3 regions of the Geotalea daltonii FRC-32 genome follow, and region 3 is predicted to be linked to each of the others. Evidence: riboswitches for the same ligand, from Rfam matches in the RefSeq annotation. Region 3 holds a riboswitch; each other region holds the start of a gene.

Region 1 (6,146 bases), 1.5 Mb from region 3:
CCTTTCCTTTCCCGAGGGTGACGCGAAGGAAATGCAGCCGCCCGGGTTTCTTGCGGATCTCTTCCGTCAGTGTTGCCTTGTATGTGGGGGAGATAATCCTCTTTCTCCCCATCATCTTCAAAAGCGCCGGTTTTACCAGTTCTTCGAAGGTAATCATGGTCGAAACGGGATTGCCGGGGAGGGAGAAGACGGGGATATTATCTTTCATGGCGAAGGCGGTGGGGCGCCCCGGCTTGATGTCAACCTTCCAGAATAGTTGCCGCACTCCCAGTTCGGTTAGGACCTCCCGCACCAGGTCGCGATCGCCGGCGGAAACGCCTGCAGATGTCAATAGCACATCCGCTTGTAGCCCCTGGCTGAGGAGATGCAAATGGCTTTCCCTGTTATCCCTGGCGATGCCGATGATGACAGGTTCTCCGCCGATTTCCTTGACGGCCGCCGCCAGTGATAACGCATTGCTGTTGATGATTTGCCCTTGTCCAATCTGTCCCCCCAGTTCAACCAGTTCATCACCGGTGGAAACTATGGCAACTCTGAGTCTGCGGAAAACAGGCACCAGGGCAGCGCCCAGAGATGCAAGCATGTTGATGCCCGACGAAGTAATTGCTGTGCCGGCTGCCAGGACCTTGTCTCCAGCCTTGATATCTTCGCCGGCAAAGCGGATATGCTGCCTTTTCTTGACCTGCTCCAGTATCTTTACCGAATCAGTTCCTTCGACGGTTTCCTCGACCGGCACTACTGCATCGGCTCCGGGAGGGATGGGGGCGCCGGTCATGATCTTTATGGCGCAACCCGGTTCCACGGCAGCAGTGGCTACGGCTCCGGCAGGAATATATCCGGTGACCCTGAGCGTTGCCGGCCCTTGGCAGTCTTCGGCCCGGACGGCAAAACCATCCATGGCCGAGTTGTTCCACGGGGGCATGTCCCATGGGGCGGCCATATCCTCGGCGAGAGTCCGGCCTATGGCATCAAGGAGGGCAACACGCTCCATGTTTATGGTTGCAACATTGTCAAGAATGATTTTCCTGGCTTCAGTGAAGGTGGGCATGGAGTTTACCTCGTCTGGCTTCTTAAGATTTTGAGACAAAAGCCTCTACTGCAAAGAAGGGCTATGCAGCAGTAAGGCAATTAACTTGCGGTGAGCCTGCCAGCCTTCCCTGGACGAGGTGAATGCTTTCGGCAAAGAGCAGAGGCTCCCGCGGAGGTTCATGGGTTGCCATGATCACCGTCGTTCCTCCTTGAGGGAGGGAAGCCAATATGTTTTCCATCATTTCCGCAGTTTTCCTGTCGACGCTGCTAAACGGCTCATCGAGCAGCAGCACCAGCGGTTTCAGTATCAGGGCCCTTGCCATTGCCACCCGCTGTGCTTCGCCCCCGGAGAGGTCCAGAACCGGCCTCGCCTGAAAGCCACTCAGTCCGACCGAGTCGAGGGCTTCATCAACCAGCTGCTGTTGCAGTCCATGGGGTATCTTGCGGGCATTGAGTCCATAAGCCACATTGGCAAAGACGGTCCCGGCAAAAAGATACGGGGATTGATGGAGCAGGGTCACTTTTTGTCTGCAGGCAAGCAAGGTGCGGCTTTTCCAATCAACCCCGTGCCCCTCGAAAGAGATATCTCCCGAAGTGGGTGGCGAAAGAAAAGCCAGGATGTTCAGCAGGGTGCTTTTGCCGGCTCCGTTCTGACCGGTCAGCAGATAACAGCGCCCTTGATGAATATCCAGATGATCCAGGTCAAGTACTATATTATTCCTGTAGAACTTACGAATCGATCTCAAAGTGAAGAGCGTGTTCATGGTTTACCTCTGTTGCTGAAGAATGTTCAGTGCCAGGTTGACGAGAAAAGCCACCGCCAGGAGAACAATCCCCAATGCCAGTCCGAAGGCGAATTCTCCCTTGCTGGTTTCCATGGCAATGGCAGTGGTCATGGTACGGGTATAACCGCGAATGTTTCCTCCGAGCATCATGGCAGCGCCTACCTCGGCGATGACTCTTCCAAAGCCGGCAATGACGGCCGCCATCACGCCATACCGCTCTTCACGTACCAGCTGCAGGACCCCTTGCAAAGGGCCAGCTCCCAAAGTGAGAGCCGTGGGAAGGATCCGCTTGTCGGCACCTTCGATGGTACTGAGGGTATAATTGGTAATGATGGGGATGGCCAGCAGTGTCTGTCCCAAAACCATCGCCTTTGGTGTAAAAAGAAGCCCGAACTGCCCGAGAGGTCCTTGGCGGCTTATCATGCCATAGACCACCAGTCCCACAACAACTGTAGGTAGGGCCATCAGCGTGTTAAGCGTTGTCGTCAGGGCTCCTTTCAGCGGAAATGTGCCGATGCCGATAGTAATACCGGCAGGGATGCCGATGACCGATGCAAAAAGCGTTGACCATATGGATACGTAAATGGAAGTCCAGACGGTCGTATAGACCTCCCGGTCCATGGACATGATGAGGCTGAAAGCTGTCTGCAGTGATTCGGAAAAAAACCCCACCTAGTTCATCCCCTCCTGTGGATACAGAATGTACTTAAGGGCCTCTTTGCCAGCGACATTGAAGGCTCCTTACCCCGTGCTTCAGAAATAAAAAAAGGTCCCTTTCTTGATGGAAAGAGACCCCGCGGGTAACGGTTTTTTATGCCGTTCGGTGACTCTCCTTTCCAAAAGGGAGGCGCTGCCGTTTCCAGCAGGACCCAATGGTCGGTTGCCATGGGAATGACAGCTTTGTCATCCCCGGTAGGCAATTACGACTCGGAGATTTAGTTTTTAAAACAGTGTTTTTGTATAATTCAAGTGCATATGGCTGCTAGAAGCCTTGCTGCACAGCGCCCATGTATTAATTTCTTAAAGCATGTATAAAATACCACAAAATTTTTAAAATTTGTGATATTTTTTATCACGGCATTTTGCTAGCTGGTGTCCATCCGGAAACTCCGTATGTGACACTAGCAGTTTCCAGATCGGAAATGAGGGATTTTTTGTCCTGGCAAGTCAATCAAGGGGTTGCGCGGAGGCGTACATCGGTACGCAGCACAAGCAAGCCCGCAGGTTGACACCGCCAGGGCAAAAAAGAGCCGTTTCCGGATGGAAACTAGCTAAAAATAATTGGTGGAGTCAATGAAACTACTTGATACCCATGGCCGTCATATCAACTATCTTCGCCTTTCCGTGACCGACCGCTGCAACTTGCGCTGCAGTTATTGCATGCCTGAGCAGGGGATCGAAAAGCTTTGCCATGGTGATATCCTCAGTTACGAGGATTTGGTCAGCGTGGCCCGGCAGGCTGTTGCCATCGGCATAGAAAAAATTCGCATCACCGGTGGCGAGCCGCTGGTGCGCAGAGACATCATCCGATTTTTAAAGGAACTGTCCGCTGTGCCAGGCCTGAAGCAACTGGTGCTGACCACCAACGGCTTGTTACTGGCGGAAATGGCTGAGGATCTGTTTAAGGCCGGAGTCCAGCGGCTTAATATCAGCCTGGATTCCCTGAAGGAGCAGACTTTTGCCCACATTACCCGCGGTGGTGACGTGCACAGAGTCCTGAGAGGATTGGACGCAGCTGAAGCAGCCGGTTTCCCGCCCCATAAGATCAACATGGTGGTGATGCGTGGCATCAATGACGAAGAGGTGCTGGATTTTGCGGCTATGACCTTGGAGCGCCCCTATGCTGTGCGTTTCATCGAATACATGCCGACCTTGCAGGCTGACAACTGGCGAGACCTGTCAGTTTCCGGAAGTGAGATTTTAGAGCGGATCGGCAAGAGATATGAGTTGGTCCCCTATGGCAGCCAGGAACTGTCCGGCCCGTCACGGAATTTCAAGATCAAAGGGTCTGCCGGCTCAATCGGCATCATTACTCCTATTTCCGGGCATTTCTGTAGCGACTGCAACCGCATCAGGGTCACTTCTGCCGGAATGGCCAAGGGCTGCCTGCTGTCCGGGGATGGTATGGATCTTAAGCCGCTTCTGAGACTGGGAGACGAAAAACGGCTGCGGGAGGCGTTACGACAGATTGTTGCCGGCAAGCCGGACCGGCATGGCCTGGATGATAACAACAAGGAATTGCAGCCCTTCGCCATGTCAAGGGTCGGGGGCTAGGAAAGGATATGAAAGATATGTCGGCAAAGGTACTAGCAGTATGCATCAGTGAGAAAAAAGGGGAGCGGAAGACTCCGGTTGCTTCGGTGGAGTTGAAGGAGAATCACGGGGTTGTCGGTGATGCCCATGCCGGTGATTGGCACCGTCAGGTGAGCCTTTTGGCAATGGAGAGCATCCGCAAGATGCAGGCGCTGGGACTTTCCGTTGATACTGGAGATTTTGCCGAGAACATAACAACCGAAGGGATAGAGTTGGTCTCTCTGCCCATCGGCACCAGGCTCACCATCGGACCCACGGAAATGGAAGTTACCCAGATCGGCAAAGAGTGCCATACCCGCTGTGCCATCTACTACCAGGCCGGTGACTGCGTCATGCCCAAGGAAGGGATCTTTGCCAGGGTCATTACCGGCGGCACGATCAAGCCCGGTGATGGGATTGCGGTGAAGGAGCGTTGATTGGTGATTGGTGATTGGTGATTGGTGAGGTGGTAACTTCGAACTTCGAACTTCGAACCTAGAACCTAGAACCTAGAACCTGCCTTTAATAGGCAGCGAAACCTTAAAGGTGCTTCCTTTCCCCGCTTTGCTTTCTACCCGAATTGTCCCGCCGTGGTCATTGACGATACCGTATGATACTGACAGGCCCAACCCCGTGCCGTTTGCCTTGGTGGTAAAGAAGGGGTTGAATATCTGCTGTAGATTATCTGCCTCTATGCCGGTGCCGGTGTCGGCAATCATTATCTCTGTCTGCTCCCGTTGACGGTCCAGCTGAGTTCTTACCGTCAGGATACCCCCCTTGTCCATCGCCTGAATCGCATTTAGCACCAGATTCGTCAAAACCTGTCGGATCTGTTCACTGTCCCCCTCCAGGATGGGCAACCCCGGCTCATATTCCTTGATAATACGGATATGGGAAAGGGGCACCTGGTGCACGATCTGAGCGAGAATTTCCTCCATCAGCTCATTGACCCGCACGTGCCCCAGCTGTTTCTTTTCCTGGCGGGCGAATCTGAGCAGGTTGCCGACGATGCGCTCCACTCGCCCCACCTGCTGATAAATGGTATCCACCTCGTCCCGGTTGTCCGCCCCTTCCGGCACCGACATCTGCAGCAATTCCGTGTTGCCCCGGATGATGGCCATGGGGTTGTTGATCTCATGGGCAACGCCGGCGGCCAGCTCGCCGATGGCGGCAAGTTTCTCCGCCCGGACCAGTTCTTCCCTGGCCTTCACCAGCAGCCGGTTCTTCTCCTCCAGTTCTGCCGTTCGCTCCCGGACCTTGTTTTCCAATCCCCTGTTCAGCTCCCTGATATCATCCTCGCGCTGCATCAGAGCCCGGTTCATCTGGTTGAATTCCTCTGCCAGATCCCCCAGTTCATCCCGGCTGGATATCAGGCACTGCACATCCCGTTCCCCCGCAGCCACGCGCCGTGCCGCATTTTCCAGTTCCTTGACCGGTTTTGCCAGGCGGGCCGCCAACCAACCTGCTACGGCAATGCCGATCACCGCTCCCACCAGCAGGACGCCGCTGAAGAGGAGTCCCAGCCTAAACTTGATGGCGGTGTATGGCTTCTCAAGCATCCCCACATAGAGGGAGCCGAGGGGGACGCCATCGACGGAGAGGATCGGTTCATAGGCGGTAAAATACCAGTCATTGACGACGAAGGCCCGGTCGATCCATTTTTCCTTGTGCAGGATGACCCGATTATAGACCTCTTCCGAAAGCCGGGTGCCGATTGCGCGCGATCCGCCTGAGGTCAGGACGTTGGTGGCGATGCGCAGGTCGCCGAGAAAGATGGTGGCGCTCCCCACGTCCTTGCCATCGGCCTTCACCCCTTCGTAGACGATGCTCTTGATCTTGTCCACCAGGCTATTGTTCTTGTTGAGGAGGACGCCGCCGCAGAGGGCGCCGATAATCCGCCCTGCGCCGTCCCTGACCGGTGCGGCGGCAATGAGCATCATTCCGGCCCGTTCCATGGTCTCGGTGGTGGGCCGTGCATGGGGGGTGGAGAGGATGGGTATGGTAGCTTGTTCTGCCAGCTGATTTCCTTCCATGGCCATG
Region 2 (6,146 bases), 200 kb from region 3:
CGAGCATGACGGTGACGATCTGCAGGTGACGGGACAACTCAACTTGACCATCCTTCTTCAAGGGATCGACAATGCCTCCACCGACACCCATCAGATTGGTGGCGACGGCATAGCCCATCGTGTGGTCTGCACCCATGGTGCTGGTGGCGTAGGTGATGCCGATACCCTTGATAGATCGGGGGTCATAGGCAGGAATGGCCTGGTTTTTCACCACCGGTACCCGTGTGACGCCGTATACCTTGCCCACATGACCGGCGCCGCTGCCGATGATCCGGCCGAGGGGTGTCCCCTTACCGATATCTTCCTTCAGGATGCGGAGTACCCCTTCACCGTCGCCGAAAGGGAGCACTCCTGCCTCCATGGCTACGCCGAAAGCGATCGAGGTCTCGATGGAATCGACGCCGATGTCGTCCATGATACTGTCGGCAGTCGCAATCTGGTCAAGATCGCCAAGACCGGCGTTGGCTCCCAGTGTTTCAATGGTCTCATACTCGAAGCCGGAGGTGACGTAATTGCCCTGCTTGTCGTGGTAGACCTGGGAGCATTGGATGATGCAGCCAGGCTGGCAGCCATGCTTCGGTTTGCCACCGCGCTCGATGATGGTTTCCCGCAAAGTCTCGCCGGAGATCTTCTCGTGCCCTTCGTAACGACCATAGGTAAAGTTGCGGGTGGGAAGTCCCCCTGCCTCGTTGACGATGTTGACCATTTCCGCGGTGCCGAAGGTGGGCAGCCCCTGGCCGGTCCCTGGGTGTTCGAGGATGGCCTTGGCAAAGACCCTGGCGGCGGTGGTGAATTTTGTCGGATCGGCCAGCTTGATGCCGGGGGCATCGCTGTCGTCGATGGAAATAAACTTGATCCTCTTCGAGCCCATTACCGCTCCAAGGCCGCCACGGCCGTGGCTGCGCAGCTTGCTGTCCGAGTCCTTCACCGAGATGTTGGCGGCCAGCATCTTCATCTCGCCAGCCGGGCCGATGGTGATGACCCCTGTTTTCTTGCCGAGCCTCTTTTCAAGGGTTTCGACGACGGCAAAATTCCCCTTGCCGATCAGCTCCGACTCTTCGGCGATGGATACTCCATCCTTGTTGACGTGCAGGCTGTGCCAGTTGTTTCCTTTGGGCAGACCTTCAATGATCAGCGCCTTGATCCCCAGGCGGGCGAACATCTGGGCGGCCAACCCGCCGGCATTGCTTTCCTTGATAGTGCCGGTGAGGGGGCTTTTGGCGCCTGCGGAAAAGCGCCCGCTGTTAGCGGCAGTGGTGCCGCTCAACAGTCCAGGGGCAAAGACCAGCTTGTTGTTTTCCCCAAGGGGGTGGCAGGTGGGGGGAACCTCCTTGGCCACGATGGTGGAAGTCAGGGCGCGACCGCCGAGAGCTGCCCATTCCTTTGGTACCGATTCGGTGCCGGTGGTGAGAGTCGTCATGTTGACGCGAAGGATCTTGTTCATGGGGAGTCTCCCTTTCAGTGATTATTTGCAGTCTCCTTTCCGAAAGGGAGGTCCGGCCGTTTCCGGCCCGGCCTGCAGGCCTCCATGCCGTGGGGTTTGACGCCCTTTAGGCAATGGAGGCTCGGAGACTTGTTTTGTCATACGTTAGTGGAACGACAGGCCGCCGTCATGGACGATCATTTGGCCGGTGATGAAGGCGCTGTCGTCGCTGGCGAGGAAGAGCGCCAGGCCGACCAGGTCCTCCGGCACCGCTTCCCGCTTCAGGCAGCGAGCCTGGAGTTGGAGCTCTTCCAGGGGGGGCAGATCCAGCTTCTTGTTCTTGTCGAAATTGTTGCCGCCGTCGGAATGGGTGAAGCCGGGGGCAATTGTGTTGACGTTGATCTTGTAATCACCCATCTCACGGGCCATTGAGCGGGTAAGGGCCATGATGGCGCCCTTGGATGCCACATAATGGGGCATGCCGGGAACCCCTTCATTGATGGATGAGGAACCGATGTTGATGATCTTGCCCCCCTTGGCCTTCATGTGGGGAAATACCGCCTTCATGCAGTTGAACTGGCCGAGGACGTTGATCTCCAGGACCTTCATGAATTCCTGGGAGGTACATTCGGTAAACGGTTTCAAGACAATGCTTCCGAAGATGGCAGCGTTGTTGAGCAGTATGTCCACCGAGCCGAATTTTTCCTGGGCCGCCTTGGCCATGGCATCGCACTGCTCCTGGTTGCTGACATCGGTTTTGACGTAAATGGCGTCGCTGCCAGCCTTTTTCACTGCCTCCACCGCCTTCTGCCCGTCAAGGACATCGGCAATGACGATCTTTGCCCCTTCTTTCGCCAGGCCCACCGCGTATGCCGCACCGATTCCCTGTGCCCCCCCGGTGATGATGGCAACCTTTCCTGATAGTCTTCCCATGGTCTTTCTCCTTTATGCATATTTGGACTTCATTTCTTTTACTGATTAGCGTCATTCTTCCGCCCGATGACCAAGTCCCCCTTTATAAAGGGGGGAACTAGTGACGGAAGATTAGCGCTGATGCTTTTTGTTGTTCCGCTGCTCATGCCGCCTGCTCCTGCTTATAGATGGACAGCGCCTCTTCGTTGTTGAAATATCGCATGGCCGCGTCGGCCAGGGCTTCCATCTCGTTTTCGCCCGGATTGAGAAGAACGGGAGCAATGAATGAGATTTTTTTTTGCAGGCTGTTCAGCAGCATCTTTGAATACACCAAACTTCCTGTCAGGGCGATGGCGTCTACTTCCCCTTCAAGTACCGCGGCGCAGGCGCCGATCTCCTTGGCTACCTGATAGATCATTGCCTCGTAGACCTGGGCTGCCTTCTGGTCTCCCGCGGCGATTCGCCGCTCGATCTCCTGGGCATCGGTGGTCCCCAGATAGGCATAGAGACCGCCGCCACCGGTGAGCATTTTCAGCACTTCCTTCTTGCTGTACTCGCCGCTGAAGCAGAGTTTGACCAAATCGCCGGCGGGAAGCGATCCTGCCCGCTCCGGCGAAAACGGGCCGTCACCGTCGAGGGCATTGTTGACATCTATGATCTTCCCTCTGCGGTGGGCTCCCACTGAAATCCCGCCACCCAGATGGGTGACGATCAGGTTCGCCTCCTCATATTTTTTACCCAGCTCGGCGGCAATTTTCCGGGCAGTTGCCTTCTGGTTCAGGGCATGGAAGCTGCTCTGCCTGCTGATCTGGGGGATGCCGCTGTACCTGGCCGAAGTGCACAACTCATCGGTCATGGGGGGGTCGGCAGTGAGCACCGGAATGTTGAACTGGTTTCCCAGGTCGAAGGCGACCAGCCCCCCGACATTGATGGGGTGTCCGCCGTAGATGCCGCTCTTCATGTCCTCGATCATTTTAGGGCAGATCCGGTAGATGCCGCCGGGAAGGGGCCTCACATTGCCACCCCGACAGGCGATGGCGTCCATTTCTCCCATGGATAGATCATTGTCCTGCAGAACCTTGAAGATGGCGTCCCGGCGAAAATCATATTGGTCCCAGATGGTGGGAAACTTCCGCAACTCGGCGTCGTCATGTTTTACCGACTGGTTGATGACCATTTTCCCCTGGGTGAAAACGCCGATTTTGGTTGAAGTGGAACCAGGATTAACAATCAGTATTTTCTTGTCCGTTGTCATGTTCTCCCTCGCTTGATTGCGTTTTGTAAAAATTAGGCGCCGGTTCTGCATCCTCAGAAGGAATAAATCAGGTCTACCCAGAGCTGGTTTGCTTCGATGCGGTTTTCGGCGGAAATCGGCACCACGTATTTGCCCACAAGGCCGAACTTGCCGTTCTGGTAGCGCATGGCCGGGCCCATGGAGAACTCGAAGTCCTTGGTGTCATGCCGTTTCACGCCGCCGATCTCGTCGCTTTCCAGCCCCTGCCAGATCCAGCCGGTGACGCCGAGTTTAAAATCCTTGGTCAGGGCGTAGTTGACGTTGTAGTCCATGTGTATCGCCTGGCCGGTCTTATAGCCTTTGAGTAGGGTGCCCGGTTCCACATAATCGCCGTTCTTGGTGGGAATGGAGTACATGAGCTTGGCGCTGGTTTCGAAGCCGTTGGCAAAGAGACCGGTTACGGCTACCACCGGTTCGATGACGAAGGCATTATTGCCGGCATTCATGGGCTTGTTAGGATCGAAATGGCCGGTGGGGGTAATGATGTCCAATACCGTCAGCCAGTGCCAGACCGGAGTGTGCCAGGCATTGCCTATACCGAAGTAGATATCTCCCAGACCGCCGTCATGCCCTTGTACGGTGATTGGCCCGCCAGGTGTCTGTGCGGTTACGTTAGCCTCCATTGACAGCAGGGGAATGATGGAGTGGAACAGAAGGTTGCCGCCGAGAAGTCCCTTTTCCGCCACGTAGATCGGACGGAAGGCGAGGGCGGTAAGCGTTCCGGTCCCGTCCGTTAATCCCTGTCCCTTGTTTTCCACTTTTCTTATGTCCATATAGACGTTGTAGTCGATGAGGTGCAGCCCCGGAGGGGGGGCGGCGCCGGCGTAGAAGTCAGCCGTACCGTTGAAAGAACTTGAATTGAATGCCCAGGCCGGCTGGAGCAGAACGAGCGTTGCCAAGCAAACAAAAACCAAACCTTTTACCAGCTTCATGTGAGCCTCCTGTAACTGCTATTGAAAGAAATCAGCCTAATGTGATGCCGGATTTGCCCGGTGCCAGGATGTTGTTCGGGTCCAGTGCCTTTTTGATGGTGCGGTTGAGTCTGGCCATGGCCGGACCGTAGGAATCGGAAACCTTGTTCATGAAAGCGGTGTTGGTGCGGTTGATCGCCCAGCCATGCTTGATGAAGGATCCCACCAACTCGTCGTAGCATTTATAGGCACGCTTCGATTCAGCCGGATCAGCGTTGTTGAAACGTAAGTCCATGACGTGGCGTGCATCGCGCCAGAAGAAGCTGAACTCGCTGAGATAATCGAAGCCATGCCGGTTGATGATTTCGGTGGCCACCTTGACCTGCTGTGCGCATTCGGCCGGGCGGGCCGCTGCAGTGGGGCAGAAGAGCATTGAGCCGCCGCCGGCGCGCCATTTGTCAAGGGGGTTCTGCTGGGTAACGCCCCCCATCATCAACTGTTTTCGATATTCGAAGACCGGGTCTCCCTTGGCCTCCTTTTCGGTAATGATCTGAATCTTGTTGCCGAAGGCCTGCTTGAAGGTGCCGGATACATACATCCAGTTCAGTGCCACCTGCTCGGGAGAGCCGTAGACGGCGCCGTAAAGATTCCAGGCCCCGACCCGGTAGCTGTCCATGAGCTTTTTAGTGGGAACCGGGCCTCCGCCGTTTCTCACGAAGCTGCCGTTGCTTTTCCCATTGGCACTGAAGACGGTTGCCGCTTCCCAGCCGGCATTGACCAGTGCAGCGGCATTGGGCACGATCTGGGTTTCACGCAGAAACATGAGGGGTTTGATGATCTCGCTGATCATTTCCACCTTCGGGAATTTGATGCAGAATGGCATGTACCCTCCGGGAGGAGGCGCCCCCATCAGCCAGGTGCCGAGCTTGGTGACGATGCCGTTATTCCCCTGGGAGAAGAGCCCATCAACATAGGGGCCAAATCCCCATTTGAACACCTGCCAGCTGGTCGATTTGGGAATCCCTCCCATGCCGGTCCGGAACAGGTTGCCATCGGCAAGCACCACTTCCATTCCACAGGAGAAGAGGAAATCTTCACTATAGGGAGTGTAGCCGGCGCCACGCTCCAGAATGTTTCCGACGACGCTCATCCCAGCGGCAGAGGCCGGGGCATCGAGCCAGAGATCGATTTTGTTATTCTTCAGGTACTGCTGCAGCTCGCCGTAGGTTACCCCCGGTTCCACCAGGCAGTAGCCCAGTTCCTTGTCGACCTCGATTACCTTTTTCATGTTCTTGAGATCGAGAACGATCTGGCCGTTCGTTGCCGGGGTTGCGCCGCCATAGCCCTCGTTCTCGCCGCCGTAATAGGTCCAGAGCGGCGTTTTGAACTTGTTGGCAATCTTGACGATTCGCTGAATATCGTTTGGCGCAGAGGGGTAGATCACCGCGGAAGGTTTACGGGACGTCCCGTTTTCGGCGATGGTGGTCCTCATATAGGGCTGCAGGGAAGCCTGATCGGTCCGGACCTTGTTTTCCCCCAGAAGAGAGCGATACTCCCTGATGGCTCTGGCGAATATTTCTTCTTTCAATCCCTGGGGAAGTGCAAT
Region 3 (6,146 bases):
CAATCCTGGTCTCGGACATCTTTCCGACGGGATACATGGGAGCGGAACTGGCCGAGATAAAACCGGGCAACACCGTGGCAATCTTCGGCTGCGGACCCGTTGGCCAGTTCGCCATCGCCAGCGCCAAACTATTCCAGGCCGGCAGGATCTTCGCCGTTGACTGCATCCCCTCGCGGTTGGAAAAGGCACGGGAACAGGGAGCCGAGGTAATCGACTTTTCCAAGGAGGACCCGGTGCAGATGATCCGGGATATGACCGGGGGAATCGGCTGCGATCGTGCCATCGACGCCGTCGGAGTCGATGCTGAAGCGCCTCATACTGGCCCGGCAGTGAGGGAGGCGAAGGAACACGAAGAGGAATTCAGGCAGGAGGTGGCCCACGTGGCACCCCAGACCAATATCAGCGGTGACAACTGGCATCCCGGCGATGCTCCATCCATGACCCTCATCTGGGGGGTGGAGTGCCTGGCCAAGGCGGGCACCTTCTCCGTTATCGGCGTTTATCCGGAGAGTGTGACCCTTTTCCCCATCGGCATGGCCATGAACAAGAACCTCACCATCAAGATGGGCAACTGCAACCATCGCAAATATATTCCGTTCCTGCTGGACATGGTCAGAAGCGGCACGGTCGATCCGGTCAGGATACTGACCAGGAGGGAACCGCTCACCTCGGCGGTGGATGCCTATCGAGCCTTCGACATGCGCCAGTCGGGCTGGCTGAAGGTGGAGTTGCAGACACGCGAGATGACACACTGAAAAAAGCTACGGCAGTAATTCCATTGCTGCCGTAGTTTTCCAGCTTTTATGGGCTGGAATTGCCGTCAGATCTGAACAGCAGGATAGCCAAGCAGATTGCCAAGGGACTCGGTCTCATCCAGATGATCGGCATTCATCCGCCCCCCTTGCAGCTGGATCACTTGGCAGGGAAGCTTTTTTTCATGTTGCGGGTCGTGGGAAGACATGACCACCGTGGTCCCCATGGAAGGGAGGCCGGCTATGACTTCTTCAAGGACGCGGGCGCTCTTCTGGTCCACGTTGGCCAGCGGCTCATCCAGGAGCAGCAACTTCGGCCTCAGTGCCAGCGCCCTGGCCATGGCTACCCGCTGGGCTTCGCCCCCCGACAGTTCCGTGTGCTTGCGCAATTGGAATCCGTCAAGCCCGACAGTAGCCAGGGTTTCAGACACAACTTCCTGTGCCTTGGCACCTCCCATGCCTCGCAGGGAAAGGCCATACGCGACATTATCGTAAACGTTGCCGCGAAAAAGGTAGGGGGACTGGTGGAGAAGGGTGACTTGCCGGCGCAAACGGGTCATTGTTCCCCTCTTCCAATCGACCCGCTCGCCGGAGAAAAGCAGTTCCCCTCGATCCGGGCGAGTCAAAAAACCCAGTATGTTTAGAAGAGTGCTCTTGCCGGAGCCGTTCGGCCCGGCAAGAAGATACAACTCACCCTCCCCTATGGCCAGCCGGTTCAGCTGCAAGGCAATTGTGTTGCCATAATTCTTCGCTACGTTTTGCAGTTCGATGATGTTCTGCATAGGCCTGCCTTTATGGCGCTACTTCTTGCCGTAGATGAAAAACACCGGCTCCCCGTATGCCTTGTAACCGGCAATGATTTTCTGGCCCTCCGGTCCGGTCACATACTCGATAAACTTCATTGCCAGGTCGTACTTCACATGGGGATGTTTCCTGGGATTTACGGCTATGACCCCATAGGGATTGAAAAGCCCCTTCTCCCCCTGGAAGAGGACGGTCAGATCGGTCTTCTTTCCCTTGAAAGCGTTGTAGGTCCCGCGATCAGTCAGGGTGTAGCCTCGGCGCTCGGTTGCCATGGTAATGACCGGCCCCATCCCCTGGCCCGCCTCCACATACCACCCCCCCTTCGGCGCAATTCCGGCCGCCTGCCAGAGATCCTTTTCCTTGATGTGGGTTCCCGATTTGTCTCCACGGGAAACAAAGGTGGCTCCTTTGGCGGCAATCATCTGCAGCGCCTCGGCAGCGGTTTTGGCCCTGGCTATTCCGGCCGGATCATCCTTCGGCCCGATGATGACGAAATCGTTGTACATGACGTCGCGGCGGTTGACGCCGAAACCGTCGGCAATGAATTTGTCTTCCAGCTTCCTGGCATGGACGAAGACCACATCCACGTCGCCAGCTTCACCCAGCTTGAGGGACTGGCCGGTGCCGACGGCGATAACGTCCACCTGGCAGTTATTTTTCTTCTCGAAGGGTGGCAGGAGCACCTTCAAAAGCCCCGAATCCTGGGTCGAAGTGGTAGTGGACATCTTCAGGCGTTCTTCGGCTCCGGCCGAAGCGCAGAAGAAAGCAAGGGAGGTCAATGTTAATAAAAGGATACGCCACTGTTTCATTGTTTTCTCCTTTTCCCATAAGTTACTTACATTTTATCCGAATCTGCCCGTATTTGTTCTGGAGTGGAGGGGTAAGGTTTTCCGGGAAACAGGGGGCAAGCCCCCTGTCTTTTTAACTGTTTTTAAAAGATCACCTGTGCCTGGAGGCGATAGATCATATCATCCGTTCGGCCTTTGCTCTGGTCGTGGCTGTTGGTGACATCCCCCTGCAGCTTCAGGTTGTGCTTGTTGAAATAGTAGGAAATGGCTCCCTGGGTGTCGACCTGCTGATCGTTGGCCTTGTCCCGGTTGGGATCGACGAAGGAGTAGCGGAAGGCCAGCTCCAGTTTCCTCGGAATGATGCAGTAACCGGCCTGAGCATAGAAGCCGTGGGCACGGAGGGTCTTGTCGCTGGTGTGGCCGTCGGCCTGCCCCAACAGGTACTCGGCCTGGGTGGAGGCGCCAAGCCATTTGAAAGCGGCATCGACGCCGTAGCCGTTGATGTCGATCTTTTCCCCGTTTGCAAAGGTACCAATTCCTTTGCCGAGCCAGCCGGTTGAACCGGCTAACGTAACATTGTTGGTTTCGAAGGCGGTAGCTGTGCTTTTCTGCAGGGTATTACGATAATAGTTGGCTCCCACCGAAAGGAGAGGTTTTTCGCTCTGATCCAGGTCCCCTTCGGCATAGGCCATCTTACCGAATGGGTTTGCGGTTATCCTGGCGGCATAGGCATTGTCGTTGGAGGTACGGAAGGTACTCTGGCCGGCGCCGCCATAATAACCCAGCTCGTAGGTGGCGATGCCGCCGGCCACAGCTCCGTGAACCTTGACTCCAGCCTCATAACCGGGGCGGAACATGTCCGAAGCGGTGGAGCGGTCGACGAACTGCTGGGAACCGGAAGAATTCAGCCATTGCCGGCCGAACGGCACCTTGGTCTGCCCGGCCAGAACCTGAGCTTCGTCGACAAACCGGTAATTCAGGTAGGCATGATCCAGGAGCTTCGATGAGCCACCCTGAACAAAATCCACCTGGAGCAGGTAAGTGAGGTCCTTGGTGTAGGCGTAGCCATTCAGCCAGAACTTCATGCGCTTGACCTCAAACTTGTTGGAGTCCCTGCTGGTACCGTTGTCGTCGGCATCCGTGAAGGTGTAACGGGTCTGGAGCCTTCCTCCCAAAGAAAGCTGAAACTTTTCGTCGGCAGAGGTCAGGGTGAACCCCTTGCCCGGCTTGTAATTCAGCGCCTTGCTCCTGGTTACTTCCTTGTAATCCTCTTCGGTGATGACCCCTTTCTCCTTGAGCACATCCTCAAGCGTTTTGGCATGAACACCCGGGATGAGCACCAGGCCCATTGCCACCACTGTTGCTGCTAAGCTGCGTTTCTTCATCGTACCCTCCTGTTTTCTAATAACAGGGGAAAAGGTCTCCCCCAAATGCATCAAAGAGTCTGTCCGCAGATGGAAAGAGGCCTTTGGATACAGGAACAGGTCCGGTACTTTGAGGCTCTCCTTTCCAAAAGGGAGGCACAGCCGTTTCCAGCGGCACCCTAGCCGGTCGCCATGGGAAAACTACCCTTTAGGCGGCGTGGCTCGGAGAGTTGAGAATCATTTATCTGGTTTTGAAGTCATGTTCGAAGCACGTGATCAGCCACAAACAAAAAGGGCTCCTTTGGATAAAGGAGCCCCTAGAACGCAATCATAGCGTGGCGAGAGGTTCTCCTTTTCAAAGGAAGGTCCTGCCGTTTCCAGCAGAGCCCACAGGCCTGACACCATGGGGAATATTCCCGGTAGGCGGACAGGCTCGGAGAAAGTTCGAGCATTCAATTGTGGTAAACTAGTACCATTATGTCATTAATCTGTCAAGCAGTAAATCGGCCCTATGCCTTTACGGCAAGTATGACACTGGAGGCCTTGAAGATGGCGCTGACCTGATCCCCTTCCTGCAATGCCATGGCAGCGACGCTCCCTTTGGTGATGATGGAGGTGATGATACCACTCCCCTGCAGTTGTATGGAGATCTCTGCATTGACACTGCCCTGTGCGATTTTCTTGACCGTGCCCTGCAGGACGTTACGGGCGCTGAATTTGAGCCCGGTGTTTCCCTTGGCGATAATAACCAGCGGGGCCTTGACAAGGGCGAATGCCTCCATGCCTTCCTTGATTCCCATTTCTTCCAGGCTGGCATTGGTAATGACCGCTGCAATCGTTTCCCCTCCATCAAGGGAAAGTTCAACCTCGGAGTTTATTGCCCCTTTTCTGACCGTTGTAACCTTGCCCGACAGGAGATTTCTCGCACTGATGTTCATGGTGACATCCTCCTCAAAATGGAGTTTCCACTTTGAGTATGTCTCCGTATGCCTTGATGTCAACAGGAGAGTAATTACGCCGCACGCACCAGCTCCGCAAGCGCCGCATACGAGACATCGAAAATCTCCATCTCCAGGAGGTCGATGCTTAACTTCCGATGACGCAGGAGCTCCCCTTTGCCGAGGAGGATCTTGCAGACCTCCGCCACCTGCAGGCTCGCTACCACCGCCGGAGTGAAGGAGGGGTTGCCCAGCTGCTTTTCGATTCCCTTCCCTTCCACCCAGTTGCGATAGGTGCGCTGGATGGTGGTGTCCCCCGGCAGCTGGGTAGCAACGTGGCCGTACCAGCCGCCGATGGCCCCGTAGACCATGGGGATGTCCATCTCGCTGCAAACTTCCGCCAGTTCCAGGCGATAGGCGATGCTGTCCAGGGCGTCGACCGCAACCGTCACCCCCTGCAGGAGTTGCTTCCCGTTGGCGGTGGTGAAAGCCTCCTGGACCGGTACCAGGTTGACCGCCGGATTTATCTCGCTGACGCGGGCCGCAGCAGCCTCAACCTTAGGCTTGCCGAGGGCATGGGGGCTCGAAAACAGTTGTCGGTTGAGGTTGTGTTCCTCGAAGATGTCCGGATCGATGGCGACAATCTGCCCGACCCCCAGCCTGGCCAGTTCCTCGATGATGTAGCCCCCCAGGCCGCCGCAGCCGATGACCGCCACCCGGCTGTTGAACAGCTGTCGCTGCTCGATGGTGGAAACCGTGGTGCGGTTGCGCTGGTAGCGGGCTGGCAACAGCCCCTTCTCCAGGATCAGGCTTTCCACTTGCCCGTAGCTCAAGCCGAACTGCCGGACCGCTTCCGATTGGGCAGACCAGGGCACAAGGTCCCCTTCCGCCTTGCTCCACAGGTACTGCAGCACTGCATCCATATCAACCCCCTCCTACCAGCGGGAAAAGTGAAAGAGTATCGGCCTGCGCCAACTGCTGCTCCAGGGGAACATGCCGGCCATTGATCAGGACGATGCCGATCTCCTCTTCCGTAAGCCCCAGGCTGGCAACGATCCTGCGGCAATCCGTCCCTTCAGGCCACTCCTGGTTGTCGATCTTGAACCGGCCGTTTCTGAAGGTGGCAAATAGTTTGACGGTAATATTCACGATAGCCTCACATACTGGTGTCCCCCGGCATCATCGATGACGCCGGGGGACAGGGGTTTTACCATTGTTTAGAAGTTCCAGAACTCGTCGATTTCCTCATCGCTGAAGTCCCAGACCGCATTGTGAGGCGCCACCGGCTCCGTCTTGAAGAACTCGGGCAGACGGTCGTGCTCCTTGGTGAAGCCCGCCTCGATATTGAATTGGCGCTCGGTCTTCAGCACCTGTTTTCCCAGGTCGGTGACATCGTCCCCGGTAAGCGAGATGCCGAAGCGGGCATTGATCATGTCGATCAGGGCGGGAAGGCATTCGGGAATATCCAGGGCCGGGAAGGCGACGAAGATGCACATGCCG

What was found. A riboswitch is a leader RNA that binds a small molecule or an ion and turns the genes downstream of it on or off. The one in region 3 is predicted to bind molybdenum cofactor.
Region 1: linked by a shared signal. The riboswitch ahead of GEOB_RS08100 (ABC transporter permease) and the one ahead of GEOB_RS01350 (porin) in region 3 are both predicted to bind molybdenum cofactor.
Region 2: linked by a shared signal. The riboswitch ahead of GEOB_RS00555 (aldehyde ferredoxin oxidoreductase C-terminal domain-containing protein) and the one ahead of GEOB_RS01350 (porin) in region 3 are both predicted to bind molybdenum cofactor.

What each region holds. Positions count from the first base shown of each region.
Region 1 is NC_011979.1:1,795,610-1,801,755, forward strand. It holds gene GEOB_RS08090 (molybdopterin molybdotransferase MoeA) at 1-1,048, opposite strand, end outside; gene GEOB_RS08095 (energy-coupling factor ABC transporter ATP-binding protein) at 1,110-1,793, opposite strand; gene GEOB_RS08100 (ABC transporter permease) at 1,797-2,486, opposite strand; molybdenum cofactor riboswitch at 2,628-2,759, opposite strand; gene moaA (GTP 3',8-cyclase MoaA) at 3,108-4,088, shown strand; gene GEOB_RS08110 (MOSC domain-containing protein) at 4,106-4,543, shown strand; gene GEOB_RS08115 (cache domain-containing protein) at 4,616-6,146, opposite strand, start outside.
Region 2 is NC_011979.1:136,347-142,492, forward strand. It holds gene GEOB_RS00555 (aldehyde ferredoxin oxidoreductase C-terminal domain-containing protein) at 1-1,444, opposite strand, end outside; molybdenum cofactor riboswitch at 1,461-1,583, opposite strand; gene GEOB_RS00560 (SDR family NAD(P)-dependent oxidoreductase) at 1,589-2,356, opposite strand; gene buk (butyrate kinase) at 2,499-3,590, opposite strand; gene GEOB_RS00570 (SphA family protein) at 3,644-4,561, opposite strand; gene GEOB_RS00575 (FAD-binding oxidoreductase) at 4,593-6,146, opposite strand, start outside.
Region 3 is NC_011979.1:334,262-340,407, reverse strand. It holds gene GEOB_RS01365 (zinc-dependent alcohol dehydrogenase) at 1-755, shown strand, start outside; gene GEOB_RS01360 (ATP-binding cassette domain-containing protein) at 821-1,534, opposite strand; gene GEOB_RS01355 (substrate-binding domain-containing protein) at 1,553-2,365, opposite strand; gene GEOB_RS01350 (porin) at 2,488-3,729, opposite strand; molybdenum cofactor riboswitch at 3,831-3,948, opposite strand; molybdenum cofactor riboswitch at 4,041-4,159, opposite strand; gene GEOB_RS01345 (TOBE domain-containing protein) at 4,218-4,646, opposite strand; gene GEOB_RS01340 (HesA/MoeB/ThiF family protein) at 4,721-5,569, opposite strand; gene GEOB_RS01335 (MoaD/ThiS family protein) at 5,571-5,795, opposite strand; gene GEOB_RS01330 (aldehyde ferredoxin oxidoreductase family protein) at 5,864-6,146, opposite strand, start outside.